Regions from separate parts of the Siminovitchia fortis genome, predicted to be linked through region 2. Evidence: predicted binding sites of a transcription regulator. Region 2 holds the regulator's gene; the other holds the start of a gene.
What was found. Region 2 encodes Rex, which represses fermentation and respiration genes when NADH is low (regulators of the CRP and FNR family bind a similar motif). Its sites were predicted from a motif close to TTGTGAAATATTTCACAA; they were not measured.
Positions count from the first base shown of each region.

Region 1: a site for Rex is predicted at 12,788-12,805, ahead of qoxA (cytochrome aa3 quinol oxidase subunit II). Genes of this name have one in related genera too.

Region 1 is NZ_VEKZ01000047.1:13,138-28,966, reverse strand. It holds gene FS666_RS14090 (S66 peptidase family protein) at 1-345, shown strand, start outside; gene FS666_RS19865 (hypothetical protein) at 557-730, opposite strand; gene FS666_RS14085 (SDR family oxidoreductase) at 886-1,797, shown strand; partial or broken gene FS666_RS14080 (L-cystine transporter) at 2,261-3,655, shown strand; gene FS666_RS14075 (DinB family protein) at 3,825-4,274, shown strand; gene FS666_RS14070 (VOC family protein) at 4,652-5,050, shown strand; gene FS666_RS14065 (ZIP family metal transporter) at 5,326-6,141, shown strand; gene FS666_RS14060 (hypothetical protein) at 6,292-6,705, shown strand; gene FS666_RS14050 (zinc-dependent alcohol dehydrogenase family protein) at 7,210-8,208, shown strand; gene FS666_RS14045 (LysE/ArgO family amino acid transporter) at 8,525-9,127, opposite strand; gene FS666_RS14040 (aminotransferase-like domain-containing protein) at 9,226-10,644, shown strand; gene mutM (DNA-formamidopyrimidine glycosylase) at 10,860-11,660, shown strand; gene FS666_RS14030 (deoxyribonuclease IV) at 11,677-12,519, shown strand; gene qoxA (cytochrome aa3 quinol oxidase subunit II) at 12,914-13,819, shown strand; gene qoxB (cytochrome aa3 quinol oxidase subunit I) at 13,888-15,829, shown strand, end outside.
Region 2 is NZ_VEKZ01000054.1:12,400-28,228, forward strand. It holds gene FS666_RS15040 (DEAD/DEAH box helicase family protein) at 1-14, opposite strand, end outside; gene FS666_RS15050 (endonuclease/exonuclease/phosphatase family protein) at 1,356-2,258, opposite strand; gene gerQ (spore coat protein GerQ) at 2,634-3,095, opposite strand; gene FS666_RS15060 (cell wall hydrolase) at 3,119-3,595, opposite strand; gene groL (chaperonin GroEL) at 4,230-5,861, opposite strand; gene groES (co-chaperone GroES) at 5,922-6,206, opposite strand; gene FS666_RS15080 (basic amino acid ABC transporter substrate-binding protein) at 6,620-7,423, shown strand; gene FS666_RS15085 (amino acid ABC transporter permease) at 7,477-8,208, shown strand; gene FS666_RS15090 (amino acid ABC transporter ATP-binding protein) at 8,205-8,927, shown strand; gene FS666_RS15095 (AEC family transporter) at 9,047-9,952, shown strand; gene FS666_RS15100 (CPBP family intramembrane glutamic endopeptidase) at 10,042-10,785, shown strand; gene FS666_RS15105 (YdiK family protein) at 10,782-10,979, shown strand; gene tatC (twin-arginine translocase subunit TatC) at 11,230-11,988, opposite strand; gene FS666_RS15115 (sec-independent protein translocase protein TatAY) at 12,002-12,181, opposite strand; gene FS666_RS15120 (redox-sensing transcriptional repressor Rex) at 12,227-12,907, opposite strand; gene moaC (cyclic pyranopterin monophosphate synthase MoaC) at 13,001-13,486, opposite strand; gene FS666_RS15130 (ABC-F family ATP-binding cassette domain-containing protein) at 13,609-15,549, shown strand.

The sequences.
Region 1 (15,829 bases), on a different contig from region 2:
GGAACGGATTTCGAGATAGATACAAAGGGGAAAATCCTGTTCCTGGAAGAAACCAATGAACCGATCAATACGGTCTACAGGTATATGAATCATTTAAAAATGGCCGGAAAATTTCAGGACTGTATAGGAATAATCATGGGAGAGTGTACGGGATGCGATGTTGCTTACGGTAAGACCTATGAAGATTTAATCAATGAGTTTGTTGTTCCCCTTGGAAAACCGCTGATGACTAATCTTACAACCGGACATGGTATTTATAAAACGGCCATTCCTATTGGGGCAATGGTTAATATGAATACGATCAATCAAACACTGACTCTGCTTGAACCAACAGTTAGCCTTTGATTGTTATTCAAAAAGAGTGAATATTCCGATGTCGTTTCGACTAAAAAACCGGGAGAGAGTAACTCACATCATGAAGTCAGTCATAAGCGCTGAAAATATTCTGTTTTTAAATTTTATATACAGGACCCTGACTGTGCAACAATAGGTTCCTATATCCACTATTTAGGCTGATATATGACCTTCGTGAAAGTAATAACTGATTTAGTACGGTTTAGATAATAGGATAATACTGTTCGTATCTCGGATTGTAGTAATAAGGCGGCCTCGGTCCGATTTTCGGCATTTTAAAAGAATACGGATTCGCATTGTAAATCAGATTTACCTTTTCATCAGAATGCCCTGCCAACAAAAGCAAGGCTTCCCGGCTGAAATGATATGGTTGCATGACGGCAGTCCCCCTTGATACATTTCTTTCATGCTTTTACATTATTCCAACTCCTCTATTCTGAGCCCGTACGGATCCATTATTTTATGCTTAACAAGCACCCTGTCAGCCCAAAAGACATAAAGTACTGGAAAATGCTTTCGAGGAGGATATGCATGGCACACGATCAGCAAGATTATCCATTGTATCCCTATTACGGAAAAATAACGCGCTATGAAGACATTCCGATTACTGTACCCGAGCAGCGCCAGATGCGGCAGCCAGGCGTTGAAAAACTCATGATTCCCCGGCCGATTATTGAGAATCCCAATTATAAAGGAAGCGGAAAATTATCTGGAAAAGCGGCGCTTATCACCGGCGGTGATAGTGGAATGGGGGCAGCGGCAGCGATCGCTTTTGCAAAAGAGGGAGCCGATGTTGCAATTGCCTATTTGGATGAGCATGAGGATGCAGGCAGAACCAAGGCAAGGATTGAAGAGATAGGACAACGCTGTTTATTATTGCCTGGGGATCTAAGGGAAAAGCAGCAGTGTGTTGATATCGTCGAAGAAACGATCAAAACATTTGGCAAGCTTGATGTGCTTTGCAATCATGTCGGCATCCAGTTTCAGCAATTAAGCCTGCTTGATATTACGGATGAGCAGTTCGACGATACATTCAAGGTTAATATCTACTCCCATTTTTATACAACCCGTGCAGCCCTTCCATACTTAAAGGCAGGAAGCTCCATCATTAATACTGCATCAGTTGTCGCATATGATGGAAATGATCAACTGATGGATTATTCGGCGACAAAAGGTGCAAACGTTGCCTTCACACGCGCATTGGCACGCAATTTAGCTGACAAAGGGATCAGGGTGAACGCCATTGCACCCGGGCGTATATGGACACCCCTCATTCCGGCAAGCTTCTCGGCTGATCAAGTAGCACTGGCGGAAAATCCAATGAAGCGCCAAGGCCAGCCGTTTGAGGTTGCCCCGACTTTTGTTTATCTAGCCTCCGATGACTCCCGTTTTGTCACCGGACAAACACTTCATGTCAACGGCGGGCAATTCATTACGTCATAGTATGGATGTTATAAAAAGTTTATTTGATGATGAACCAAAACCATCTTTGCATGTTGGTGAAGTGATGTGCTGCTGGGACATACTTGGCAGCACTGGAAGAAGCAGCTGCTCTTGAACAATTAGGAATTAAATACAATTCGGGCTGGATTCAATGGTTGATTCGGTCTTTTTTTTATTCTCCAATCTCGTTAGAGGAGGTTCATAGCCATTCTATTATAGTTAGGAAAGAAAGTAATTAAAGGCGTACAAATACTTCCCGCCAACTAACGAAATCCGCCCAATATCGACAAGATAAATCATGTTCTAAACCAAATCGTTGACAGAATCGCTTGTGGTATGTATATTATTAGTTTATTAAATGCACTAAATCTATAGGAATTATTTATTTTACTGTGGCACAGTAAATCCGTGGCGCATATGATGAAAAACATACTTGAGCGCTAACAACGAAAGGGGGAGCATAATGACTATATTTTTAATTTGCGTGAATATCGTTGTTTTACTAGCGATTATTGGCCTTCTTATTTTTATGCAAAAGAAACATATTTCATTTACAAAACGCGTATTCACCGGTTTAGGCGCCGGGATTGTGCTTGGTGCGCTTTTACAGGCCGTTTATGGGGTAGATTCGGAAATTTTAACAAATACAGCGGATTGATATAGTATCGTCGGAAGCGGATATATCCAATTATTAATGATGATTGTTGTACCGCTTGTCATGGTATCCATCATTCAGTCCATCATTAATTTGGAAAAATCCGCAGACCTTGGAAAAATGTCTGCCTGGATTATCGGTTTCTTAGTTTCGACGGCAATGGTTGCCGCTTTGATCGGAATTGGTGCTGCCGGATTATTTAATTTGAGTGCAGATCAAATTGATGCGGGACAGGCGGAAATTGAGCGTGGTGATATGCTTCAGGAGAAGCTTGGAGATGTGCAGGATCTCTCTGCACCGCAAAAAATCCTGAGTTTTATTCCGTCCAATATATTTTTGGATATGACAGGGGAGCGGGCAACTTCGGTCATTGCGGTGGTCATTTTCTCCATCATCGTCGGGATAGCCGTCCTTGGATTGCGGAGAAAAAATCCGGAACAGGCGGAAATGTTTACGAAAATGGTGAATGCACTTTATGCAGTTGTGATGCGGATCGTAACGCTGATTTTGCGCCTGACACCATTTGGAATTCTGGCTTTGATGGCCAATACAGTGGCTAAGACAGATGTTGCCGGTATTGTTCAGCTTGGAAAATTTGTGATTGCGTCTTATGTCGCTTTATTCGTCATCATGATCTTCCATCTTTTATTGGTGGGGGTTTTTGGTTTAAATCCGATGACGTACCTGAAAAAGGCTATCCCTGTACTAGGATTTGCTTTTACATCCCGTTCAAGTGCAGGCACGATTCCGCTGAACATCCAGGCACAGAAAAACTCCCTTGGTGTTGACACAGGAATCGCCAACATGTCAGCTTCATTTGGAGCGACCATTGGGCAAAATGGCTGTGCGGGAATGTACCCGGCCATGCTGGCAGTCATGATTGCGCCAACAGTCGGGATTGATCCATTTACACCAGCTTTTATCATCAAATTAGTGTTGATTATCGGAATCAGTTCATTTGGTGTGGCCGGTGTTGGCGGAGGGGCAACCTTTGCCGCATTGATTGTTTTATCTTCTATGGGACTCCCGGTAGCTTTGGCCGGTTTGCTCATATCAATCGAGGCACTGATCGATATGGGGCGTACAGCTGTAAATGTGAATGACAGCATGGTTGCCGGAACATTGACAGCACGAATCTTGGGGAAACTGAATTTGAAAACATTTAATGATAAAACAGCAATTGAAGACAGTTCTTCACTTTAAGGAAAAAACTAACCGCCATCATGTTGGCGGTTAGTTTTTTTGCTTGTATATTATGTATTCAAAGCTCGTCGGGTTTGAAAAAAGAAGGAATTAAGCTGTTCCATAGCGAATCGTATTTAAATGGTTTTTTTACGGTTTGGACAGAAGACACAATCAAGGAGGAAATAATTTGGAAGCAAAGCAAATGATGAATGAATGGTTGCAACATCGGAATGTGTTGGAAGAATTACTTGAATCCATTGATGACGAACATATCGATTTTAAACCGTGGGAAGATGCTATGACGCTTGGTGAACTGGCGTTGCATGTTGCGGGATGGAATGATGTGTTCGTTTCAATGGTCAAGACCGAAGAATTTACCTCACCAGACATTCCTGAATGTAAGACAATGGAAGATGTGCGCAAAGCTGTAAAGGAGTTTACTGAAAAAACAAAAGCTACATACGAGTCATTGACTGATGCAGATCTGGAAGCCGAAAATCATTCATCGCATCCAAAACTTCAAGGGCCAAAAAAAAGATACCTCACTGCAATGTATGATCACGAGATTCACCATAAAGGCCAACTTTTTGTGTATGCACGTATGGCAGGTGTGAAAGAAGTTCCATTTTTTCGCTAATTAGCCTGATCACCGTTCTTCGCCTTGCCAAGGGTATGCAAAGAATATCTATAATCATTGAATTGAACGTGGTGGAGGTCTCGAACTTTAGGTTTTTAAAAATTAAACAGCTTGTTTTAACCCCGTGCTAAAAATCAGAACGGGGTTATGCATGTTGGATGTTGAATAAAATAAATAACCACCGTGCCATTATAATCACTACTTTCGGGGATCGAAATTTACACGGACTTGCTTCACTAGGTGGTACACAATCTGTCATTCATTGATGGTATTGATATAATGACGAAAGGGGATTAAAGAACTTTTTGATAAATCGTGGCGAAGGTGGCATTTTATAAAAGAAGTGGTTGAGTGCTGCTGAAGGAAGGAGATTTTTAATGGAAAAGGTTACACCATTCTTAATGTTCCAAGATGGCAAGGCGGAAGAAGCAATGAACTATTACACATCACTCATAGAGGATTCAGAAATTATAAGTATTGTTAGATACGGAGCAAATGAAGCCGGGGAAGAAGGAACTGTGATGCAGGCTGCTTTTTCCTTGAAAGGACAAGAATTTATGTGCATTGACAGTAATATTAAGCATCAATTTTCATTTACACCTTCGTTTTCAATCTTTCTTACTTGTAGTTCTGAAGAGGAACTTGACAACCTTTATGAAAAACTTATCGAAGACGGCCAAGCCCTTATGCCGTTGGATGATTATGGGTTTAGCAGGAAGTTCGGATGGATAAACGATCGGTACGGTGTCTCTTGGCAACTTAATCTTCCCGAATGAAAGGATACGGCCAATAACAAAACAATTTGTTAAATGGTCAAAAACTCTACAGCAAAACGAGGGGAAAACCGGATGCTCATCCGATTTTCCTTTTTCATTATTGAAAAAAATCATGGGAGTTTTTTTGTTTGAGAGTTCAATTAATCAGACTAAACATTTTCCCTTTTTATGAACACCGCCCATTAAGGATTGATATAATATAGTGGTTCAAGTTTAATTTTGGAACATGCTAAGCAGATAAAAGCTTATGAATTAAAAAAAGGAGTTCTTCGAACATGGTGGAGTTTTTCATGAATTTCAATCCGGTGATGCAAGCGTTTCTGGCTACGTTATTTACTTGGGCTATGACGGCTGTCGGAGCGACGCTGGTGTTTGCCACCAAAACGATTAACCAGCGGATGCTTGACGGTATGCTCGGTTTCGCCGGAGGCGTCATGATTGCTGCGAGTTACTGGTCACTGCTCGGGCCGGCCATCGAGATGTCTGAAGATAGTGTGGTTGGTGTCTGGTTCCCGGCGGCTACCGGATTTTTATTGGGCGGCATTTTCATTTGGAGTATAGATAAAATCCTGCCTCATCTTCATCCGAATGCTGAAATGACAGATGCGGAGGGGTATCGGCCCAAGAAAATGAAGAGGAGCACGCTCCTTGTATTTGCGATTACGCTGCATAATATTCCCGAGGGGCTTGCTATTGGGATTGCCTTCGGTGCACTTGCGAACGGGGGGACGGAATCGTCTTTGGCCGGTGCGCTTGCCCTGGCACTTGGAATCGGAATCCAGAACTTTCCCGAAGGGGCTGCGGTTGCGCTGCCTTTAAGGGGAGATGGCATGTCGCGGCGGAAGAGTTTTATGTACGGCCAGTTTTCGGGGATGGTTGAACCAATCGCCGCTGTGATCGGGGCAATGGCCGTCGCATTTATCGAACCTTTGCTTCCGTATGCCCTGAGCTTTGCAGCCGGAGCAATGATTTTTGTTGTAACCGAAGAGGTCATCCCGGGATCCCAGGAAAAAGGTAACAAGGATCTTGCTTCAATGAGCTTGATGTTCGGATTTATTTTAATGATGATCTTGGACGTGGCATTGGGTTAAGCTGAGAGACCAGCTTCAGAAGTCCGGTTTTGATAAATCTAGTATTATCAAGGGCCCTGGATTTTTGTTCGTTGGCTCTTGGACTAACCGTATATTTTCCTGTAATGACCACATAATAATGATAATCATTTGGATAAAAGAGGTATTTATATGCAGAATCTAAAAAGGCTGAAAAAACTGATGGATGCTTCGTTACAAATTTTAGATCATATGATTGTCGATCCATCGGATGCCGGAAAGCTTCGGCATATCAAGGAAATGATGCATGAGGAAAATAGGAAACTTTCCAATATTTATAACAAGGACACAGATCAGCGCAGTTTTTCGGCAGCCACTTCTATGCGACAGAATATTGATGAAATTATTAGAGTGGTTGATCAATTCAAAGGAAACCTGCGGGAGGATTATCGGTTATCAAGTCAGGATATCGAACAGTTTGAGCAGCTGTCCATTGATGAACAGAGCCAGAAAACAGAAGCGTATCATGATAAGATCGACTACAAGAGTATGGTGAAGTTGAAGGAGAACCTTAACAGGATAAACGATGAGTTGCTTCGTCTTTAGATAATGCATTTTAACCATAATCAATGGGGAGGGGGGCACTGGCAGCCACGATTTTTTATTCCGACATCGCTTTTCCTGTTTCAAGTTCTAAAAATCATATCCACCAAAAGGAATGGATGACGATGTCTAATCATATCCTTAATTTGTTGCTGGTACGATTTTTTTAATAATTCCCGATTCTCGAACGGTTGTGGCTTCAAAGACTATATGACAACATTTTCCAAAATACCGTAAAACATTCAAAAGCTGAAAAGCTAGTGGTGATCATTGAAAGCGAAGCTGTTACCATTAGGGATAACGGAATTGGTTTCGAGGTTGATAGTAGGATCCTAGGCCTAGGATTAAAAAAATTAAGGATATTGCTAGAATACTTAGTTTGGAATATGCCGTTCTATCAAATGAAAATGGCACTTTTTTTGTTTTACAGCAACGCGATAAAATTCCACTGTTAATCGTTTAGCCCATCCCGTGTCTATACGATAGAGAACTGAAGGAGGCTCAGATTTGAAAGCAAAATGTATTAAGTTTTATGAGTTTGGCAGTCCTGAAGACGTTTTAACCATTGAAGATAAAAGCGTTCAGCCGCCTGCGGATCATGAAATCCTCGTACGTATGCTGGTTCGCCCGATTAATCCGTCCGACTTAATCCCAATCAGGGGCTCTTATGCCCATCGAACTTCTTTGCCGGCTATTCCTGGTTATGAAGGAGTCGGAATTGTAGAAGATGTTGGCTCATTGGTAACTAAAAATCTCATTGGGAAGCGGGTTTTACCTTTACGTGGAGAAGGTACTTGGCAAGAGTTTGTTAAAACTTCAGCAGAGCATGCAATCCTCATTCCTAACTTTATCGATGATTTCATTGCTGCACAAATGTATATCAATCCGATTACAGCATGGGTTATTTGCACAGAAAAGTTAAGATTAGGCCCGGGTGATACGTTGTTGGTAAATGCATGCGGCTCTTCGATCGGTCATATTTTTGCCCAATTATCAAAAGTGTTGGGATTTCAATTAATTGCGGTAACGAGAAATGATCATTATACAGATGAACTGCTTCGCCTGGGTGCTTCCCATGTCGTTAATACATCCAAGGATCCGTTATATGAGACAGTTATGGATTTAACGAATGGAAGGAGGGCCTCCGTCGCCATTGATTCAGTGGGAGGGCAATCTGGCACCGAATTAGCTTATTGCGTAAACCCTCGAGGTACTTTATTAAGCATAGGGCTTTTGTCGGGGACTCAAGTAAACTGGGAAGAAGTTACAAAGAAAGCCATGGTAAACGCCCAAATATTTCATTTACGGCATTGGAATCAAAGAGTATCGACAGAAACTTGGCAGGGGACATTCCAACGTTTGATAGAATTAATAAAAAATAACCAATTAAGTTTAATGAAGCCCGATTCCCATTTCGACTTATCAGAAATAAAAGAAGCTGTAAAGTCTGTTGAATCTCTTAAAACAAGGAGAGGGAAAGTGCTTTTAACAAGCTATTTAAACTGAACTAAACAATGTTGTTATCCCTATTAGAATAAACCGTCCAGTGCCCGGCTTCGGTGAAAAATCACTTGCGCGGTAACTGGAGTGCCGCCCCAGTGCCCGGTTCCGACGAAAAAGCGCCGGCGCGGTAACTGGAGTGCTGCTCCAGTGCCCGGCTCCGACGAAAAATCGCTTGCGCGGTAACTGGAGTGCCGTTCCAATGCCCGGTATCGATGAAAAATCGTCAACGCGGTCATTGGGCGGCCCGATCCATGCCCATTCCAATGAAAAATCGCCCGCGCGGTCACAAAAACCCCCTAATCATTAAGGGGATGTAAAATCAGGTTAACCCAATCATTAAATAAAAAGCGGTTCCCCAAATAAATAAAGCGGAACATTTGTTGAATGCGTTCATTAGTTTGCCCTTCCCATCTAGTTTTTTCATCATTCTCCCTGCCGCCGTTAGTCCGAAAAACCAGATCCAGGACACGAAAATACAGGCGATTGTAAAAAATATTTGTTCTAATCCTGTATATTTCAATGCACTTGTCCCGATGACACCGACCGTATCCAGTATGGCATGCGGGTTTAATAATGAAACGGATAACGCGAAAATGATTTGCTGGCGGACTGCCAATGCTTTATCCGTTTCAGCCGTTGCAGGTTCAGACTTCCAAATAGCATATCCCATATAAAGCAAGAATAATATCCCGACAACCATAAGTGCGAGTCTCAGCCATTCAAATTGCAACACGATCACGGATACACCGAAGACAGCCAAAAGGATGAGTAGTGTATCGCAAAACCCGGCTGTAATAGCAGCCGGTAGTGCCCGGGCTATTTTTGGCTGAGTAGCACCTTGTGAAAAAACAAATACATTCTGCACACCCAAAGGCAAAATAAGACCGAATGCTAATATGATTCCATGTAAAATACTTTCCAAATGATCAGCTCCCTTTCAATTCCTATCGTACTATGATACAACTAAAAGAAAACGGCCAATTGGATGGTTTTTCATCCATCCAATTTAGGAGGGGTTGGATGAATTGGAAACCAAAACGGTCCTCCCATATGACCATTCATGAGCAAATTGTGGAATGGGTAAAGTCCCGAATCGAACGAGGGGATTGGACGGTTGGAACGAAGCTCCCGACGCAGCGCCAGCTGGCAGCGCAGTTTCATGTGAATCGAAGCACCGTGCAGCTTGCCTTTGATGAACTGAAAGCGGATGGATTGATTGAATCTAAAGTGGGGGCTGGTGCATTTGTGGCCAATAATTCTTGGAATATGCTTTTGGACAAAGCCCAATTGAATTGGCAGCAGCACATTGAATCCAGCATTTATAAGCCCAATTATCATACAATTCAACTAATCAATGAACATGAACGAATGGACCATATCATTCGTCTTGGAACAGGTGAATTATCACCGGACTTGCTTCCTGCGGAACAACTAGAGCAGTCATTAGAAGAAATATCGCTTAAACCAAAGGAAATTGGGTATTCATCACCACAAGGAAGTGAAAAACTTCGTGAGGTTTTATGTGAGTATTTAAAAAATAGAGAAATTGAAACCGTCCCGGAAAATATTTTAATTGTTTCAGGCGCATTGCAAGCACTTCAATTAATTGCCATCGGATTATTGGAGGAAGGCTCGATTGTCTTCCAGGAACAGCCTTCCTATTTAAATTCCGTACACCCTTTTCAATCGGCCAGGATGCGGATGATTTCGATTACACGGCATACATCCTTAATAGACAATTTACGGAAATTCAAAAGGAAAAGACAATCAGTATTTTATTGTGTCCCATCTTTAAACAATCCCACTGGGCAAAGCTGGTCATTGGAGGAAAAGAAAGCCCTGTACGGTGCGTGTAAGGAGATGCAGATACCGATTATTGAGGATGATGTGTACCACGAATTGGCATTTGAGACCCCTGTTCCCCCAATCAAGTCATTTGACACATCGGGGCAAGTGCTTTATATCGGCAGTGTTTCCAAAACACTAAGCCCCGGGCTCAGGATCGGATGGGTTGTGGCTCCTTCACCTGTCATAGGGCGCTTAGGTGATATTAAAATGCAAACGGACTATGGCTCCAGTGCCTTTTCTCAAGAAATTGTCGCCCATTGGATTTCATCTGGCCTTTACGAGACACATTTGATTAAACTCCGTGAACAATTAAAAAGAAGGGCCGCATTTGTCGAGGCCATATTGGAGCGGGACTTTCAAAGAGTTGCGACATGGAAAAAGTCCGAAGGCGGATTTTATATCTGGCTCAGGTTTCATGAACCCATTGTGAATAAGGCGCTTTTTCTAAACTTGCTCCACCAAAATGTTTTAATTAATCCGGGCTATATCTATGAGACAAAGGATTTACATCATATTCGTCTATCCTATGCCTATGCATCAATGCAAGAATTGGAAAAAGGGTTGGGGATTTTGCGGGAATTAATACTGTGAATTTATATATATATTTTGACTGATGGCCGGCCTTCCGGTTGCGACAATCATTGCTATATCCTTTTAAAACAATATGTTTACTTATAAATCGATGCCTCCAAACAAACAAACAAAAAACAAATCTCTAACTTCCTGGGGCAAACTGTTTTCCCTCTCATGATTTCATTATGTTGAGGAATAATGAGTATATAGATTCAATTAGTGGAGGAAAAATAATGCCGGAACTGCCAGAGATGGAAACGTATAAAACTTTGCTGCAGCAATTGATTGGAGGTAAAGTCATCACAGGTGTTGAAATTAATCGGGAAAAATCAATTAATGTATCCAAGCAGGAATTTACTCGTCAGATATTGAATCAGAAGATCGAAACCATTGATAGAAGGGCAAAATATTTAATTTTTCATTTGGAAAATGGAGCCTGTTTACTGTTACATCTGATGCTCGGCGGCTGGATGTTTTATGGAACGAAAGAAGACAAGCCGGATCGGACGGTGCAAGTACGGTTATCATTTGGAGACCGTCACCTTTATTTCATTGGACTGCGGTTGGGATATCTGCATCTTTTTACACCTGAAATGATTAAAAGCGAGCTTCAAAATATCGGGCCGGAACCATTAGATCCAAATTTTTCAACTGATGCTTTTCTCGTCATTATGAAAGGTAAAAGAGGCGGATTAAAAACGACGCTGATGAAGCAGGAAGTCATTGCCGGAATCGGCAACCGTTATTCGGATGAAATTCTTTGGCATGCCCAGCTGCTTCCGGACAGAAAAATAGATGAGCTGGACCAAGAAGCTCTGATTCGTTTATATAATTCAATCAAATTCATTCTGCAGCAGGCCATTCAAAATGGCGGCTACATGGGATCTCTCTTTAATGGAGATAACAAAACGGGCGGCTATAAGATGCTCGTCCACGGACTTGAAGGAGAAGCATGCCCGCGATGCGGCACTCCCATTGTGAAGGTGGAAATTTCCTCTCGCAAAACCTATTTTTGTGAAAACTGTCAGCATTAATAGCAGGAGAATGCATATGAGATTTGGCTGCCATCTTTCTATTAGACAAGGTTATTATGGTGCTGCAAAACGGGCATACGACATAAATGCCGGGGCCTTTCAATACTTCCCAAAGAACCCCCGCAGTTTATCGGTAAAAGACTTTAGCAAAGATGATGCGGCATTATGTAAACTGTTTTGTGAGGAAAAAAACCTTCTTTCTGTCAGTCATTCACCTTACCCGACCAGTTTAACACCGCAAGGTGAAAGAAAAAGAGAGCAAGTAATCGAATCCTTATTAAATGACCTGGAAATCTCCGACGCCTGTGGTTCAATTGGTGTTGTTGTTCATTTTGGCAAGCATGTTCCTCATCTTACTCCCCTTGAAAGCTACCAACTCATGATTGAAATGCTTAATGATGTTCTTGTGCAATGGGAGGGTACGGCTAAAATATTGCTTGAAAACAATGCAGGACTGCCTGGTACGATGGGAACAACTTTAGAAGAGCTTGTCCAGATTCGCAATTTATGTGAATATCCGGAAAAAGTGGGTTTTTGCTTTGATACTTGCCATGCGTTTGCAAGCGGGTTATGGGATGGCGAAAATTGGGACGAGTTAATGGAAAAGGGGACGGAGCTTGGATATTTCAAAGAATTATCCGCTATTCATTTGAATAATTCCAAGTATGCCGCCTACCAGGGAAAGGACCGGCACGCTCCTATCTTCGGAGTCGGCCATATAAAAGAAAATCAATTTGAACGTTTCATCACAACACCGCAGTTGAAAAAGGTTCCATTCATTCTGGAAACGCCCAAAGAAGAAATTTCACACGAAAAGGAACTTCAGCTTTTACATGAGAAGTGGGGAGATGGCCGTTAGTCGTACATTATCAGCTGGGATCGTTTATCGGTTTCTATGGGCAGTGTATCAGGAAATTATGAACCGGCGAAAAAGTCATAGTTTGATCTATTCAGACTCCCTTTCGGGTTCCATCAAGGATGGAACCCGAAAGGTTTTTTTGATCTCTAAAGAGGACGCTCCCCTTTGAAAAACCTTATAAACATGGCAATCATTTCCCATCTGTGTTTTTTTGTTGTCCTTTCTTTGAACATTTTGTTACCAATACCCCTTGTGATTCAAGAACAATTTGTGACATATATCACATACGATTGTCTTTAAACTTTGATGGTAATAAAATATTTGTAAATTGACCGCAGAACAACGAATACCTATTGCTGCTAAAAATTTTTAGTTCATAGAAAGGGGTCCCTCAATGAAAATAAAATGGGCTTTATTATGTTTGGCGATCACTATCCTTCCAATGCTGACAGGTTGCGGATCATTAATGGTTTTGGATCCTAAAGGGCCTCAGGCTGAAATGACAGCCAATGTCATTTGGATATCGATTGCAACGATGGCCATCATAGTTGTTGCTGTATTCGTCCTTTTGATTGTTATGTTAGTAAAATATCGCGCATCGAAACAAAGTGAGGATTACGAACCTCCGCATATTGAAGGAAATCCGGTGGTGGAATCAATCATTGTTGGGATACCGGTTTTAATTATTATTTTCCTTTCAATCGTTACGGTTAAATCGACCTATGCAGTGGAAGCAACACCGAAACAACATGAAGGGCAGAAGCCTTTGGTCGTGTACGCTTCATCTTCCAATTGGAAATGGCATTTCAGTTATCCGGAAGAAGATATCGAAACGGTAAACTACTTGTACATCCCAACAGACCGGCCGCTGGAATTTAAACTTTATTCATACGGGCCGATCACGAGTTTCTGGATTCCGCAGCTTGGCGGGCAGAAGTATGCGATGGCTGATATGGTGACAACGCTCCACTTGGCAGCCGACGTTCCCGGGGAATACATGGGAAGAAATGCAAACTTCAGCGGAAAAGGCTTCGCTGAAAATACGTTCCAGGTGAAAGCAATGCCAAAGGATGAATTTGATGATTGGGTCAAAGAAGTGAAAACAACGGCCGAACCTCTTACAAAAGAGAAATTCGATAAGTTACTGGAGCCTGGCCATCTTGGACAATTAACTTTCAGCGGGACACATTTAGAATTCTTGCCTGCCCCAGAAGGTGAATATAGCGGGCATCATCATGGCTCCCATGAGTCTCATGATGAATCAAACATGGAACATTCAGAGCACAGCCATCAGAAATAATTTGATGCAAAGCTTCTAAGAATTAGTTTTCAATGCTGATTAACTTAACCGGAAGGAGTCATATAAGGATGAACTATTTTGACCGATTTGCCATCCCTCATCCAAGTCCTGCCATTTATGCATCAATGGTAGCCATTGGTCTTACAGTGATCGCGATTGTCGCCGGTTTAACCTATTTTAAAAAATGGGGTTATTTATGGCGTGAATGGTTGACAACTGTTGACCACAAACGAATCGGGATTATGTATTTAATCTCTGCATTGCTCATGCTGTTCCGCGGCGGAGTAGATGCGATCATGATGCGGGCACAAACTGCCGTACCTGAAAATACGCTCTTGGATGCGCAGCATTATAATGAAGTTTTTACGACGCACGGGGTAGTCATGATCATTTTCATGGCGATGCCATTTATTTACGCTCTGATGAACTTTGTTGTTCCGTTGCAAATAGGGGCCCGTGACGTCGCATTCCCGCGCTTGAACGCGTTAAGTTTCTGGTTATTCTTTATGGGTGCCATGTTATTTAACATTTCTTTCGTCATCGGCGGTTCTCCCGATGCAGGTTGGACTTCTTATTTTCCGCTGGCGGGAAATGACTTCAGCCAATCGGTTGGAACAAATTATTATATGCTGTCGATTCAGATTGCCGGTATCGGTACATTAATATCCGGGATAAACTTTATCACGACCATATTAAAAATGAGAGCACCTGGCATGACTTTGATGAAGATGCCGATGTTCACATGGACTGCTTTTATCACGAACGTCATTGTCGTTTTTGCATTTCCGGTATTAACCATTGCGCTTTTGCTGGGAACAATGGACCGGTTGTTTGGAGCCAATTTCTTTACAACGACAAATGGCGGTATGGATATGCTTTGGGCCAACCTATTCTGGGTTTGGGGACATCCGGAAGTATATATTTTGATCTTGCCGGCATTTGGTATATACAGTGAGGTGATCTCCACCTTTGCCCGAAGAAATCTCTACGGTTATAAATCAATGGTTGGATCCATCGTGATCATTTCGTTTTTCTCATTCTTGGTCTGGACTCACCATTTCTTTACAATGGGGCAAGGGCCGTTGACGAATAGTATTTTCTCCATAACCACAATGGCGATTGCGATTCCGACCGGAATCAAGATTTTCAACTGGATTCTGACGATGTGGAAAGGGAAAATCAAATTTACTGTCCCTATGCTTTATGCGGTAGGTTTCATTCCGATCTTTACGATTGGCGGGGTTACCGGGGTTATGCTCGGTATGGCAAGTGCCGACTATCAATATCACAATACAATGTTTTTAGTTGCTCACTTCCACTACACAATTATTCCAGGTGTTGTGTTTGCCATGCTGGCAGGACTCACTTACTGGTGGCCAAAAATGTTTGGCTTTATGCTTAATGAAAGAATCGGTAAATGGGCGTTCTGGTTTATTGCGATCAGCTTTAATGTCACTTTCTTCCCGATGTTCTTCACAGGTTTGGATGGGCAGGCGCGGCGGATGTACACATACTCAGAAGCAACAGGGTTTGGACCGCTTAATCTGCTCTCATTTATCGGAGCCGTTGGGCTCGCCATTGGTTTTGCTTTAATTGTGTACAATGTTTATTACAGCACGCGTTATGCGTCCAGAAATATTAGTTCCGATCCATGGGATGCCCGTACACTAGAATGGGCGACACACAGTCCGGTGCCAGCCTATAACTTTGCGACGATACCGGAAGTTAATTCTATAGAAGCGTTTTGGGACCAAAAGAAGAAAGGGCATGGATTATTCAAAGATCATATTGAAAAAATTCATATGCCAAACAATACCGGCGGGCCGTTTATTATGAGTTGTATTTTCTTCGTTTGGGGATTCTCATTTGTTTTCAGCATGTGGATTCCAGCGATCCTTACAACCATCGGAATCTTCGCCTGCATGGCGTACCGTTCATTTGAGAAAGATGACGGGCATTACATTTCTGTTAAAGAAGTGGAAGACACAGAAAATAAGTTGCGAGGTGTCA
Region 2 (15,829 bases):
GGAAATTGCTTCATTTTCTTCACCAACCTAAGTGCAATCTGCTGCCTATCATTTTAGCAAATATGGAAAGTCCGTTCATGGACACAGATTTCCATACGTATATTACTATTATTATAGATTCTCCGGCATTTCAACAACTCTATGACTGCATCCGGTTGATCCAAGTGGATATAATGACCGGCATCCTTGACAACGATATGTTTGCATTTTTCACGCGCTAGATTCTCTTGACTAAAACGCCTGTGATAATAACTGAATTATTTTATGAAAAGATTCACGACGCCTTGTGACGGTGGTTTATCTCAACAATGTGGCTTTTATAGGGGCTAATCCCTATTAGGGAAAAGCCCCGGATTGTGGAATAAAGAGGGTTTATTCGTGTATTCATTCTGAATCACCAATGCAATTATCATAAAATAAATACCGAAATCAGTAAACTGATTGTAAAGAAACCAAATGCAATCTGTATGACTATGTACATTGTGAGTTCAGAGGCTGAAAGTTTTCTTTGCTTTCTGGTTCTATCCAAATGCCGTAAATAAAAAGCTGAACTAAAGATAAGCAATACGCTTGCCATTACCCTTAAAACCTCAACAAAAATGGCGATGTATATCAACTCCTTCCCCGACAATGCAGCGCTATAATTTGGACTTCAATAAACCGGGCCTTGAAAACAAAAGTGGGCAAAAATTCTTCACTTCACCTCTAACCATAACGCTTTTCCATTTAAAAAATATCTGTCAAATTCATCTGAAAACCATCGAAAAATTTGGAAGTAATGAGGCCAGTACTCGTTTTTACGAACAACTGGCATTCATCCCGGTATTTCAATGCCGGGATGAATGCCAGCGGCATAGATTCAAATAAAGATCCGTAAAACCATTTGGATCGCAAATAACGCTGATGTCAGAGATGACAATTTTCGTTCCTTCTATGTTTTCATTTTTCAATTCGATGTCAAAGGGAGCAGAAAAAGCTTCACACGGACTTCCCTCAAAGAAATTCCCAAATCCACGGTAAATTTTTCCGGATACCCGTTGATGTTTCGTTCAAGGTGATGGGGATATGTAAATAAATCTATCGATATACTCGCATAATGCATCATTATTTTCACGGATTTTCCAATAATCTTCCAATGAGAATGTGCCCTGTGATATAAATGCATGCCAATCCCCTCTCAAATCACCTATCCTTTCCGTTAGTATACCATTTATTCAAAAGGTTTGATCATATTCCAACAGCGTTGCTCCACAACCGGGCGCCCGGTTTTCGGAAGAAAATCCCAATTTCCGCCAATTATAAAAGCCAAGCACCATTCATTTATGTCAATGGTCTTGGCTCCTTTTGAAATTCTCTTATTTGTTGTAAGTTAAGGATATGTCAGCTAGCACCGGGAAATGATCACTTGGAAATTGGCCATTCTTCTGATAGTTAACAATCTCAATCTCATTAGATGTAAGGTTTCCTTTCCCGAGAATCCAGTCAATGCGTTTATCAGGTCCTTCACCAGTAGGATCATGAAAACCATTAAATGTTCCTAAGTCTTCATTAATTCTTGTCTCAGCTGTTTCCCATAAATCATCAAACTCTCCATCACTTGTTAAAATTTGATGTGGGAGACTGTCTGGTTCAGCATTGAAATCACCTGTTAAAATAACCGGTAACTCCGGATCAAATTTTTTTGTTAATTTAAGAATTAACTCTGCACTTTTTTTTCTTGCCTTGGCGGATTGATGGTCAAAGTGTGTATTGACGAAATAGAACTGTTTATTGCTTTTTTTATCAAGAAACTTTGCCCAGGCAACCATTCTTGGAATTTTATTTCCCCATGTTTTTGAACCAATTACTTTGGGTGTGTCGGATAACCAAAAATGGTCATACTCCTGTACGCTGTATTCTTTTTCTTTATAAAAAATAGCAGAGTATCCTCTGCGATTTCCGCCAACCCAATGATAATCAGGTAAATTATCTTTTAAATCTTGCAGTTGCGAATGTGACACTTCTTGTGCCCCAATGATATCAGGCTTCCCCATGTTAATCAGTCTTCTAATTGCAGGAACCCTTTCATTCCAAGTGTGCGGCGAGGAATCATTGTTATTTTTGAATCTAAGATTAAAAGTCATCGCTTTTACATCAATCGTCTTCCATTGGTTTTTGTTTTCTGCAGCAAACACTGGTGAAGTCCCCGGGAACAAACCACTTAGGATAATGAGTATACCGGCTGCCACTAACAAATGGGATTTCAAAACTTTCTTCAATCTAAATCCTCCTCGTTAAATTATGTGACTGAAGGAAAGCGAACAATTTTTCCATTAATGGGTAGTTAGCCAGGGAATAACTAATGTACTAAATGATAAAACCTTTCTTTTATCCATCATCAGAACCCCCGCATAATATAATGTGTCATTTATTATCTCTTTTGTTCGAAAGTCTTATTCGAATAAATGGCCCTGAAATGAAAATGGGCGCTATCCTTTGTTTAAGGGTAGCGCCCAGTATTATGCTATTTCTCCCTAAGCAGGCATTTTTCTCCAGTTCCCAATCTTCACTTGTTAACACATCTATATATGGTCAAACTAAAAAAAACCGCTCATCCTTCAAAAGAAGTAAGCGGGTTTTAAGCGTTCTATAACTCAATCCGATGTCGTCAGGGACGCCTGAACTTCCGGACTGATTTTCGGTAAAGGATAATTAATTCTTTCATCAAACTCCACCCAGTCAAGATTAGCCATCATAAGCAGGTAACGTTTGCCGCTATCCGGGTCGCTGATGATGATGTGGTCACGACCAGCCGTTTCTACGCGCCCGTGATACACCATTGCATTCCATTTGTTGTTGCCTTGATAAGTAAAATAGAATGTACCTACCTTACCTTTGTTGAAGCGTAATATATTTTCGATAAATGATTCTTCCACCGCACCCGCCAGAATTTGCTGCGCGGTCCCAATAGGGACCACCGGGGCGGCATACGCGGGGCCTGAAGGCATGGCCATCGGATAGCCGGCAGGTTGTGTGCGATTGGTCCGCATCATGGGAGCAGGATAAAAACCAGGATAATAATTCATTGGATAATAACCAGAGTCTCCACAAGTCATGGGAAGATCAGCTCCTTATTAATTTATCTATAAAACTCTGGGCAATAGCCCGATACCCCGACATAGAAGCAATGATTCTTGTGCGCAAAATCGAACTTCGTCATGGGGGATCTAGGCATCGTTTCAGGACAAGGTGCCCGAAACGTTTTCCCTGGACTGGGATTAAAAAACCACAAATTCATTCTTGCACGAGGTTCCCTATAACCGTGTAACAGATCCCTAGCCCTCTGAAGGTCAGCTTCTGTGGGACGTTGTGTATACAATGTTCCATTTAAGACAGGCTCGAAGTGAGGAATTTCGGTGCCAGGTATGGTTTGATAGATCGCATGTCGGATATTGCGCAGCCCTTTGAAGTCAGGAGCACAGTCAGCCTCGACGCGATTAGCCACAACCGTTCCTACCATGTTCATCCCTTGAACACCTTCACCGACTGCTTCCGACAGCATAAGCCTTGCTAACTCCTCCACGTCACGTTCAGTATGCTTTATTCGCCTACCCATTTTCTCACCACCTTCGGCTTATACAAGTAACTTATTACCTGAAGCTGAATTTGGTAACTTGCCTATCAGCCCAATTACTTTGGTTCCGAAAGGTGATATTAGGACATACGTTTGCCCGTTTTCCCCAAAAGGCGAACATTGCACTTAAAGACTGGCCGAAGCTGGAGTAGGATTGGAACAGATCATGGACGGGTTGGGACACACTGACAATAGCACGACTAAAAACGTATAGCTTCATGTTACGTAAGAAAAGCGCAAGCGCCCGTTTAGCGACGTACAAACTGGAGCACTCCGCAATGAGATAAAGGAAACACGGCGAGGTACGAGCCGATGTTGACTTATCGTAGTGCACTGAGCCACTTCCTCGAATAAACATCCACGCAGAAAAAGCGAAGCTTTTTCGAGGAAAGGAGTGTGAAGTTTGCTAGTCGCTGGGCGCTGGAGCTGGACAAAGAAAGGCTTCTTTTGAAAAAATTTTCATATCAGCTTATACTTTTTACTTAAATAAATGAAAAAAGAGGCCTCTCAAAAGTTTGCTCAACTTATGAGAAGCCCCCGTTAAAATCCTCTATGTTAGGCATTTTATTTTCATCTTACTCAAAAACCCAGTCATATTAAGGGTTGAGCGGCGTTATTACATCATGCCGCCCATGCCGCCGCCCATGTCAGGCATGCCCATGCCGCCGCCGGCGTTTTCTTCCGGCTTGTCAGCTACAACAGCTTCTGTTGTAAGGAGCATAGCCGCTACGGAAGCAGCGTTTTGAAGCGCATAGCGGGTAACTTTTGTCGGGTCGACGATACCAGCGTCGATCATGTTTACCCACTCGCCGTTTGCAGCGTTGAATCCGATGCCGACTTCTTCTTTTTTCAAGCGGTCAACGATTACGGATCCTTCAAGGCCAGCGTTTTGGGCGATTTGACGTACTGGCTCTTCGAGAGCACGAAGTACGATTCTGACACCTGTAGCCACGTCATCTTCACCTTGGATTTCAGCCACTTTGTTGTAGACGTTCACAAGGGCTGTTCCACCACCGGAAACAATTCCTTCTTCAACAGCCGCACGAGTAGCGTTCAATGCGTCTTCGATGCGGAGTTTGCGCTCTTTCAGCTCAGTTTCGGTTGCAGCACCGACTTTGATGACCGCTACGCCGCCAGCAAGCTTAGCCAAGCGCTCTTGAAGTTTTTCTTTGTCGAATTCGGAAGTTGTTTCTTCCAGCTGCGCACGGATTTGGTTTACGCGGCTTGAGATGTTTGCGGAATCTCCGGCACCTTCAACGATTGTTGTATTTTCTTTGGATACAACAACTTTAGCAGCGCGTCCAAGTGATTGGATAGAAGCTGTTTTAAGGTCAAGTCCGAGATCTTCAGTGATGACTTCCCCGCCAGTCAAGATGGCAATATCTTCAAGCATCGCTTTGCGGCGATCGCCAAATCCTGGAGCTTTAACAGCAACTGCGTTGAATGTTCCGCGAAGTTTGTTCACAACAAGTGTAGCCAATGCTTCCCCTTCAACATCTTCAGCAATGATCAACAAAGGTTTGCTTTGCTGAACGACTTGCTCAAGAAGCGGAAGAACTTCCTGGATGTTTGTAATCTTCTTGTCAGTGATCAAGATATACGGATTTTCAAGAACAGCTTCCATTTTATCGGAATCTGTTACCATGTAAGGAGATGCATATCCGCGGTCGAATTGCATACCTTCCACAACGTCAAGCTCAGTTGTGAATCCTTTTGATTCTTCAACCGTAATGACGCCGTCGTTTCCAACGCGCTCCATTGCTTCAGCGATAAGCTGTCCTACTTCTTCGTCGCCGGAAGAGATGGAAGCAACTTGGGCAATGGACTCTTTGTCTTCGATTTGTTTAGAGATGTTGTGAAGCTCTTCAACTGCAGTCGCAACCGCTTTTTCAATTCCTTTGCGGACTCCTACAGGGTTCGCACCTGCAGTTACGTTTTTCAAGCCTTCTTGAATCATTGCTTGAGCAAGAACTGTAGCAGTAGTCGTACCGTCACCGGCTACGTCGTTCGTTTTGCTTGCAACTTCAGAAACAAGCTTTGCACCCATGTTTTCGAACGCATCTTCAAGCTCGATTTCCTTAGCGATTGTTACACCGTCATTTGTGATGAGCGGAGAACCAAATTTTTTCTCAAGTACAACGTTGCGCCCTTTTGGCCCAAGAGTAACTTTTACCGCATCAGCCAATTGGTCAACACCGCGGAGCAAGGCACGGCGTGCTTCTTCGTTAAACTTAATGTCTTTAGCCATTTATAATATCCTCCCTATCGTGTTTTAATTAAATTCTCTCATATAAAAAACGTTTTTTTATTAGCCGATAACAGCCAATATGTCAGACTCACGTAAAATTAAATATTCCGTACCTTGGTATTTCACTTCTGTACCAGCGTACTTAGAGAAGATGATGCTGTCGCCTTCGGATACTTCAGGTGCAACACGCTCGCCGCTGTCGAGTACACGCCCTGTTCCAACAGCAACTACTTTCCCTTCCTGCGGCTTTTCCTTCGCGGAATCCGGAAGAACGATGCCGCTCGCAGTTTTCTCCTCCGACTCCACCAGTTCAATAACTACGCGATCCCCAAGTGGTTTTAACAAGTGAAACAACCTCCTTAAAGTATATGTAGATTTTTATTAGCACTCTGACTGCCCGAGTGCTAACACAAGTATTATATTAAATAATTTGTTTTCCATTTGCAAGCGTTAACCGCTTATTTTTTAAAAAAGTTTCTTCAAAATTCGAGTTTGCCTGGATAGGCAAATTGTCATTCGATTTTTGGCCCAATAAATTATTGCACACAAATAACCGCTACTTTAATCCTTCCGGGGCCTGCCCTCTCGGCGCGGTGGCGCGTTAAAGCATTGATCAGAACCCCTGTAACACGTTTTTCAAATATAATTGTCGTATTGATTCACTCTATCAATTCGCTTATAATTGTGGTAATCATCAGAAGTGGCGGAAAAGTTGTGGGCTTCAGATGATGCAGAAAAAAACAAGGGGGAAAAGCATTATGAAAAAGGTATCACGCTTTTGGTCACTGGGCTTTCTCTTTTTAAGCCTGACTGTTCTATTATTTGGCTGCGGCAAAGGCTCAGATGAAGCAGAACCTGCAAGCGGCAGTGACGGCGACAGCGGCGGCAAGAAAAAGCTCGTTGTCGGAACGGATGCTACATACGCACCGATGGAGTATATGGATAATAACGGAAATATTGTCGGTATTGACATCGATATTGTGGAAGCGATTGCAAAAGAAGCAGGTGTCGAAGTTGAATTTAAAAACATCGGCTGGGAGCCTCTGTTCCCTGCGGTAGAAAATGGAGAAGTAGACTTTGCGGTTTCTTCCATCACGATTACGAAAGAGCGCCAGGAGACTTTTGATTTTACTGAGCCATACTACATCGCGAACCAGGTCATTCTTGTGAAAAAAGAATCGGATATCAAATCTTTTAAGGATTTAAAGGATAAGAAAGTTTCTGTTCAAATCAACACGACGGGGCACACAATGATGAAAGAAATCCAGGGCAACACAAGCTCTAAAATCATAGCTGCCGAAACAATGCCGCTTGCCATAGAAGAATTGATGAACGGAAATGCTGACGCGGCTGTCGGAGATAACTCTACTGTTAATGAGTACATAAAAAACAATCCGAACGTCGAAGTTGAAATTGTTGAAGACGACAGCGCCGAAAAAGAATACTATGGCTTGATGGTGAAAAAAGGAAACTCTGAAGTTGTCGATCTTTTAAATGAAGGAATCCAAAAGATCAAAGAGAATGGAAAGTTGAAAGAAATCACCGGCTTTGATGTTGAGTAAGAAGTCGCTTCTCAGTCTATGAACATCGTCTACTCAATCTGGAGGTGGTTATGATAGATTTTTTAGATATTCGTTTTGATATGATTTGGAACTACAAGGAACTTTTTCTTAGAGGGCTGTGGGTTACCCTGGCCCTTACCGCTGTCGGTTATGTAAGCGGAATCATTTTGGGTCTGTTCATCGGAATGGGCAAGCTGTCCAAAAGGAAATGGATCTATTATCCTTGTAAATATTATGTGGATTTTTTCCGGGGAACACCGTTATTGGTGCAAATCCTGCTTATTCACTTGGCTTTTATTCCGAGCGTATTCGGGCACTCCCTCGGTTACTTTGTGTCCGGCTCCATCGCCCTTGCGCTGAACTGCGGGGCCTATAATGCGGAAATTATCCGGGCAGGGATCCAATCGATTGAAAAAGGGCAAATGGAAGCGGCCCGGTCACTGGGAATGCCAAGAAGTGTGGCCATGAAACATATCATTCTTCCACAGGCGTTCCGGCGGATGGTCCCTCCTCTTGGAAACGAATTGATCGCTTTATTGAAAGATTCATCTCTTGTTACTGTTATAGCGGCAAATGACCTGTTGTACGCAGGAAAAGTTGTTGCAGGGGCCTATGCAAGATTCTGGGAGCCATATATAACAGTAGCCATTTTATATCTAATCCTCACCTGGTTATTTACAAAAGTGATTGCCTATGTGGAAAAACGTTTCAGCAATAGCTATATTCCGCGGCAGAGGAGACGCGTATTCACATTTGGCCGCTCAGCAATAGAGGTGAACAAATGATTAAAATTCAAGGGCTGCATAAATCTTTCGGAGACCTGGAAGTGTTAAAAGGAATCGATTACGAGGTAAATGAAAAAGAAGTGATTTGTGTCATCGGGCCGAGCGGATCGGGAAAAAGTACCTTCCTTCGCTGCATCAACCTGTTGGAAGAAATCACGGATGGTTCCATTTATATTAACGGTGTCAAAGTAAACGACCCCAAAACGGATATTAACGAAATCAGGAAAGAAGTGGGAATGGTTTTTCAGCAGTTCAATCTCTTCCCGCACATGACTGTACTCGATAATATCACGATTTCACCGATCAAAATCAGGAAAATGGCTCCTCGTGATGCCGAGGAGCTGGCGCATCAGCTGCTTCAAAAAGTCGGTCTTGGAGACAAAGCGAATGCTTATCCGGAACAATTGTCGGGCGGGCAGATGCAAAGGGTCGCCATTGCCAGGGCGCTGGCGATGAAACCGAAAGTCATGCTGTTTGACGAACCTACCTCGGCTCTTGACCCGGAAATGGTCAAAGAAGTGCTTGATGTTATGAAGCAGCTGGCTATGGACGGGATGACCATGGTCGTTGTGACACACGAAATGGGATTTGCGAGGGAAATGGGAGACCGCGTATTATTCATGGACCAGGGCTACCTTGTCGAAGAAGGACCTCCTGAGCAGATTTTCGGTTCTCCAAAAAGTGATAGGACAAAGGCATTTTTGAGTAAAGTTTTATAATATGGGGTCAAATCCAAACCATCGAAAGGATGGTTTGGATTTTTTTGTGTCCATCCTCCGTCTTCTGACCTTGTATTTGATATGATAGAGTATGAGAAACAGATGGAGATGAACGACCCGTGGATTTATTTTTAATCGTATTACCCGTTTTTTTAATATTTTTTGCTGGATGGCTTGGCCAAAAGCTGATCGGATTTGATATCAAATCGATTTCGAAAGTGGCGCTTTACTTGATGTCGCCCTTTCTTGCCTTCCGTACGTTTTATACGAATGAAGTGACGATGGACTATATTTATATTTTCTTGTTTTGCTGTCTTTTATCGCTCATTCTGATCGTGGTCACATGGATCACAGGCTTTGTGATGCATGCAGGGCGGCCGAAGCTTTCGGCGATGATCTTGGGTGGCGCTTTTATGAACAGCGGAAACTATGGAGCACCGGTTGTATTGTTTGCGCTCGGTGCGGTGGCGTTTGATTATGCGGTCATTATGATGGTTTTTCAGTCATTTTTGATGAACTCAATTGGCATCCTGGTGGCATCCATTGGCGGAAAGGAAAATGCTTCGGTTAAGGATGCCGCCATGCAAGTGGTAAAGATGCCTGTCATTTATGGAGCAGTGCTCGGTCTCGCTTTGCAGCTTCTTTCCATTGATCTGCCGGGGACGATTATGAATGCGGTTGGACTTGTTGCAGATGCTTCCATTCCGACGGTCATGCTTGTGCTCGGCATGCAACTGGCTGCGATGCAAAGGAAGCGCGTCGCTTACAGGTTCGTTTCGGCCACTGTCGGCATCCGGATGATATTGTCGCCTTTGGTTGCCCTGCTTATTTTATATTTCCTGCCTATGGATGATTTGATCAAAGCCGTGCTTTTTATTCAAGCATCCATGCCGGCGGCAGCCAATACGACATTGCTCGCAATCCAATTTGATACGGAGCCGGACCTGGTTTCATTCACCACATTCATAACGACAATGGTCAGCCTGCTGACGATTCCATATGTACTGTTCCTTATAGGAGTATGAAGCCTGAAAGTCTCCCTGTTTGAATCCCCTTCTGTTTATTAGTAAAATGGGACTTGCGGTTTTTATATCGTTGAAAGGGACTTAACTTTATGAATAGAAGACATATCTATATTGTACTGACCTATATTGCGATGCAATTATCCGTTTTTATCGGCATGCCCCTTTTATATGCCATTGGGACGAAGCTTTTGCATCTCCCTCCTCAGGAAGCGAAAATCCAAGCGACAGGATATTGGCTTATGATCAGCTTTTTTGTTGGACTGGCCATTGTATTGTTCTTGCTTAGGAAAGATGAAAAACATAATAAAATTGACCGGGCTGCCCCTCTTCCACTAGGGTGGTCCCTTGTTTGGGCCTCAATCGGGATTTTCATGGCCTTTTTTGCACAGATCATCGCAGTGGGCATTGAACAGATGATTGGCGTAAAGCCTGGCTCTGAAAATACACAGGAGATATTGCAGCTTATCGACCTTTTTCCTGCAATTGTGTTGATCAGCTCGATTATCGGGCCAATCCTGGAAGAGATCGTTTTTAGAAAAGTCATCTTCGGGACACTTTATAACCGGCTCCCTTTTGGAATGGCAGCAGTGATCAGTTCCGTCATTTTTGCTTTTGCGCATATGGAGCCGATCCACTTGATTTTATATACGGCAATGGGATTTGTTTTCGCTTTTTTGTATGTACAGACAAAAAGAATCATCGTTCCCATCATCGCACATGTCATGATGAATACACTTGTCGTAGTGGCACAGCGCTTTATCCCTGAAGATCTGGAGAAAAACATTCAAAGCTTTATACACTTTGTGCAGTGGATGGGAGGTTTCTTTTCATGAGGTCACCGTTGTTTTCCGGCATGATCTATATTATGCTTGGAGTTGTGTTCACATTTTTTGCCGTTCAACAAGTAAAATTGAACGAGTGGGGTTTCATAGTTTACTTATTGATTATTTTGGCCACCTTCGATTTCGGGGCGGGCTTTCGACTGATCTTCCTCCACTTTAGATTGAAAAATGAACAAAGAAAATAAAGAGACATCATTCGCGATGTCTCTTTTCTCTTCAAAATGCCGCAGCTAAACGGGCGCTTGCGCTTTTCTCACTTTTAAAGAATGTATAAAAATTTGGATGAAACATCTATATGGAATGATGATGTGACATGTCCAGCTTCAGGCGCCATCGGCTCGAGGTCATAAGCCAATCGCTGATGAAGGCAAACTACGCCTTCTTCAGCGATTGGCTTATGCTTGTCGCCGATAGGCGGGCGCCTTCCGCTTTTCTTTATTGTGGTTCATTTATTGCGCGCTCCTGCTCCGCTTGGGAAGCCTGCGCCTTTTTGTAGCCTATTTTTGAAATCCATATGCTGATTTCATACAGGATAAGCAAGGGAACCGTCACCATCATATGTGAAATGACGTCCGGAGGCGTAATGAATGCCGCTACCACGATCAAAATAAAATAGGCGTATTTCCGGACCTGCCGGAGAAATGCCGGCGTTACAATTCCGAGCCGCGTCAGGAACAACACTACAACCGGCAATTGAAAAAGCACGCCAAATGGTATCGTGATCTGAAACAGAAAATGGAAATACTCATTGATTCCGATCGTCGTCTGAATGTCCATATTGCCCGATAAGCCGAGCATGAAGCGAATGACGAACGGGAAAAGGACGAAATACGCAAAAAGCACTCCCGCCAGAAATAGCGTGACAGAAACGGGGATATAGCTGAGCGTCACTCTTCGTTCCTTCTCTAATAAACCAGGACTGATAAATGCCCACAGCTGGTATAAAATGACCGGCGAGGTCATAATGAAAGCCAGCACAAACGCCATTTGCATAAACACCTTGAACGGATCAGTCACCCGAAAGGCGTTCATCGTTATATCATGGACGATGCTTGCATGCTGGAGCCATTTTATAAGCGGCTGTGATAAAAAAAAGCTGACAATAACCGCCAGCACAAAGAAAACGACTATAATGACCAGCCGTTTTCTTAATTCTTCTATATGATCAAGAATCGTCATATTCTTCTGATCCATGTCGTTCATCCTATCACTGGCCGGTGTCTTTCTTCTTGTCCTTTTCATCGTCTTCCGCCAGCCCTTTAGTTGCATTCTTGAATTCGCGCAATGTGTTTCCTGCTGCTTTGCCTAATTCGGGCAGTTTTTTTGGACCAAAAACCAAGAGAGCGACAAAAGCGATAATAATCAAACTTCCAGGACCTACTCCCATAGGGTCCACCTCCTCATACTATTATTTTAACGGAAACTTGTCCGTTTAGCCATTTAAATTCGTTTTATCCTGTGAACTTTCCGTGTCATCGTTAGGATAATTTTTCAAGAAATAGATGAGCGATTGAAGCTCGACTGCCAAGTCGATATGATGGACCCGAATGGAAGGCGGGACATTGAGCCGCGCCGGCGTAAAGTTCAAAATGCCTTTTACATTTGTCTTTTTAATCCGGTCGGTAATCGTCTGGGCAGCGCTTGCAGGAACGGTCAAAATGGCAACCGTAATATCTTCCTGCTTTAGCCTTTCCTCCAATTCATCCATATCGTAAATCCGGATACCGCAAATTTCTTTTTCGACCTTTTCTTTATCCACATCGAATGCCATTTCAATCTTTGTATTATTGTTTTTTAGAAAATTATAATGTAAAAAAGCCGTTCCCAAATTGCCGACGCCAATCAATGCGACCTTCGAAAGCTCGTCCTGATCCAATGTTTTCCGGAAGAAAGTGAGAAGATAGTTTACATTATACCCATATCCCTTTTTCCCAAGCGCCCCAAAATAAGAAAAATCCCTTCGAATTGTGGCGGAGTCAACCTTGACCGCTTCACTCAGTTCAGCGGATGAAACCCTTTGTTTTCCCGAAGCATGCAAATTTTTCAAGAACCTGTAGTAAAGCGGCAGCCGTTTGGCTGTTGCCTGTGGTATTTTTGTTGTTTCTTCGTTCATTATCCAATCCTCCAAGACTAGATGTAAGAAAAGCGAAAGCGCCTGTTCATATTAAGGTAAAGCAAAACCCGCCTAGTACAAACTGGCATCGCACTAGCGACGATAATCTTTACTGGACACTCCGCCTGTTTTTTCTATTAAAAAAGTCGGTCCGATCACCATTCCCTTATCAATGGCCTTGCACATATCATAAACGGTGAGCGCAGCAGCGGACACTGCTGTCAAAGCTTCCATTTCTACACCTGTATTTCCGATCGTTTTCACAGAAGCTTGAATAACAAGCTGTTTGTGATCATCTTTTCCGTCCTGCCATTCAAAAGAAAAATTGATCCCTTTCAAGGGAATCGGGTGGCACATCGGAATGATGTCCCACGTCTTTTTGGCCGCCATGATGCCGGCCACTTGTGCGACCGCCAGGACATCACCCTTTTTTACCTTGTTTTGGCTGATATGTTCATAAATTGTGTTGTTGACTTCAATGCTCGATTGGGCGATAGCCGTGCGGACCGTTTCCGGTTTTCCGCTTACATCCACCATTTGGGCCCTGCCTTCTTCATTAAAATGGGTCAATTTTTCCACGCTCAACACCTCTTATCCATCATACACTATTTTGTCAAGCCTGTCTTTTCCTGCCGAAGAAAATTGTTGATTGTCAAAAACTGAAAAAATGGTACACTGTCTATGATTAGGGGTGTAAAATCATGCTATTGTTACAGGTACAGCAGATCACCAAATATTTTGGCGCCGATCTGATTTTATCGAATATAAAGCTGGAACTCCATGACAGGGACCGGACCGCGCTTGTTGGAAGAAACGGCGCCGGCAAGTCTACATTACTCAAAATCATAGCGGGGGAATTATCCCATGATTCAGGGCAGATTGTGAAGCCGAAAGATGTGACCATCGGCTATTTATCACAGCATACAGGTTTGGAATCAAACTTGACGATATGGGAAGAAATGCTTACTGTTTTCGATGATGTCAGGGAGATGGAACAAAAACTCCGGGATATAGAACAGAAAATGTCCGATCCTGCGAATTACGAACAGGATGGTGCCTATGAAAAATTGTTATCGGAATATGACCGGCTGCAGGAGAAATTCAAGGAAATAGGCGGTTATCAATATGAATCCGATATCCGCTCTGTCCTCCATGGGTTCAGATTTTTTGAAGAGGACCACCATACTCATATATCAACACTCAGCGGCGGACAGAAAACGCGCCTGGCTTTGGCCAAACTTCTTTTAACGAAGCCTGACCTGCTCATATTGGACGAGCCGACAAACCATTTGGATATTGAAACGATGGCATGGCTTGAAAAATATTTGCAAAATTATCCTGGTGCACTGCTTCTCGTTTCGCACGACCGTTATTTTTTAGACCAAATCGTAACGCAAGTGTATGAGTTGTCCAGACATGAAATTTCAATTTTTCATGGAAACTACAGCAAATATCTGCAGCAAAAGGCCGAAAATTACGAGCGGGACATGAAGCTTTTTGAAAAGCAGCAGGGAGAAATAGCGAAGCTGGAGGATTTCATCCAGCGGAACCTGGCAAGGGCGTCGACGACAAAGCGTGCCCAGAGTCGGCGCAAGCAGTTGGAAAGAATGAAGATCATGGACCGGCCGGCCGGCGATGAAAAATCCGCATCCTTTTCTTTTTCTATCGATAAACAAAGCGGAAACGACGTTCTGTCGCTTGTTGACGGGGCTATAGGATATGATGGCAACCCTTTGGCCAAAAATATTGGCCTTTCTCTGACACGCGGTGATAGCATTGCGCTTGTCGGTCCGAATGGAATCGGAAAATCTACATTGTTGAAAACAATTATTAAAAAGCTGCCGCTTTTAGCAGGGGATATCAAGTACGGTTCCAATGTCCAAATTGGATATTACGATCAGGAACAGGCTGATTTATCATCCAACAAGACGGTGCTGCAGGAGCTGTGGGATCACTATCCTTTGACAAGCGAAAGAGGCATCCGGACAGTGTTGGGAAACTTCCTGTTCAGCGGTGACGATGTGTTGAAGACCGTTTCTTCTTTAAGCGGCGGTGAAAAGGCACGCCTTGCTTTGGCCATCCTGATGCTTCAAAAGGCCAATCTTCTCATATTGGACGAACCGACAAACCATTTGGACCTGGACAGCAAAGAAGTGTTGGAAAACTCGCTTGTGGATTATCCGGGGACCATTTTATTCGTTTCCCATGACCGCTATTTCATCAACAGGATTGCGACCAAAGTTGTGGAGCTGACTGAAAATGGGACTGTGGAGTACCTTGGTGACTACGATTATTATGTAGAGAAAAAGATGGAAATGGCCGAACTGGAAAAAATTGCCCGTGAAAAAATGGCAGATAAGAGCAAAGCTGTTTCAAAAACTGTGGATAAAAAATCTTATTCTCAGGAAAAAGAAATGAGAAAGCTGGAAAGACAGCGAAAAAGAAGAATCTCTGAAATTGAGGAACACGTCGAGCAGCTGGAAGCGGACCTTGCGGAAAAAGAAGAATTGCTCTGCCGGCCCGACATATACGAAGACCATGAACAGTCGCTGGCCATCCACTTGGAAGTGGAGAAGATTAAGGATGAAATCGATCAACTCATGGAAGAATGGACCGAGCTTTCGGAAGATATGGATTCATAAACAGGCCCTGCATGTGCAGGCCTGTTTTTTATGGATTCGAAAAAAGCATCTGAACTTTGAGAAGCGTTATTCACAATTTTACTCACAAATCCGTCTCAATATTTATCAGTTATGAACAAACTTATCAACATTATCCACAACAACCTGTTGATTAATCCACATTTTCCACATCTCTGTGGATTATTTATGTGTAACTTCTGACTCTCTCAACTTTTTATTAACATTTCCCGATATTCTCTAAAGTTAATCACTAAAGAAAAGCGCAAGCGCTTTGCCCATC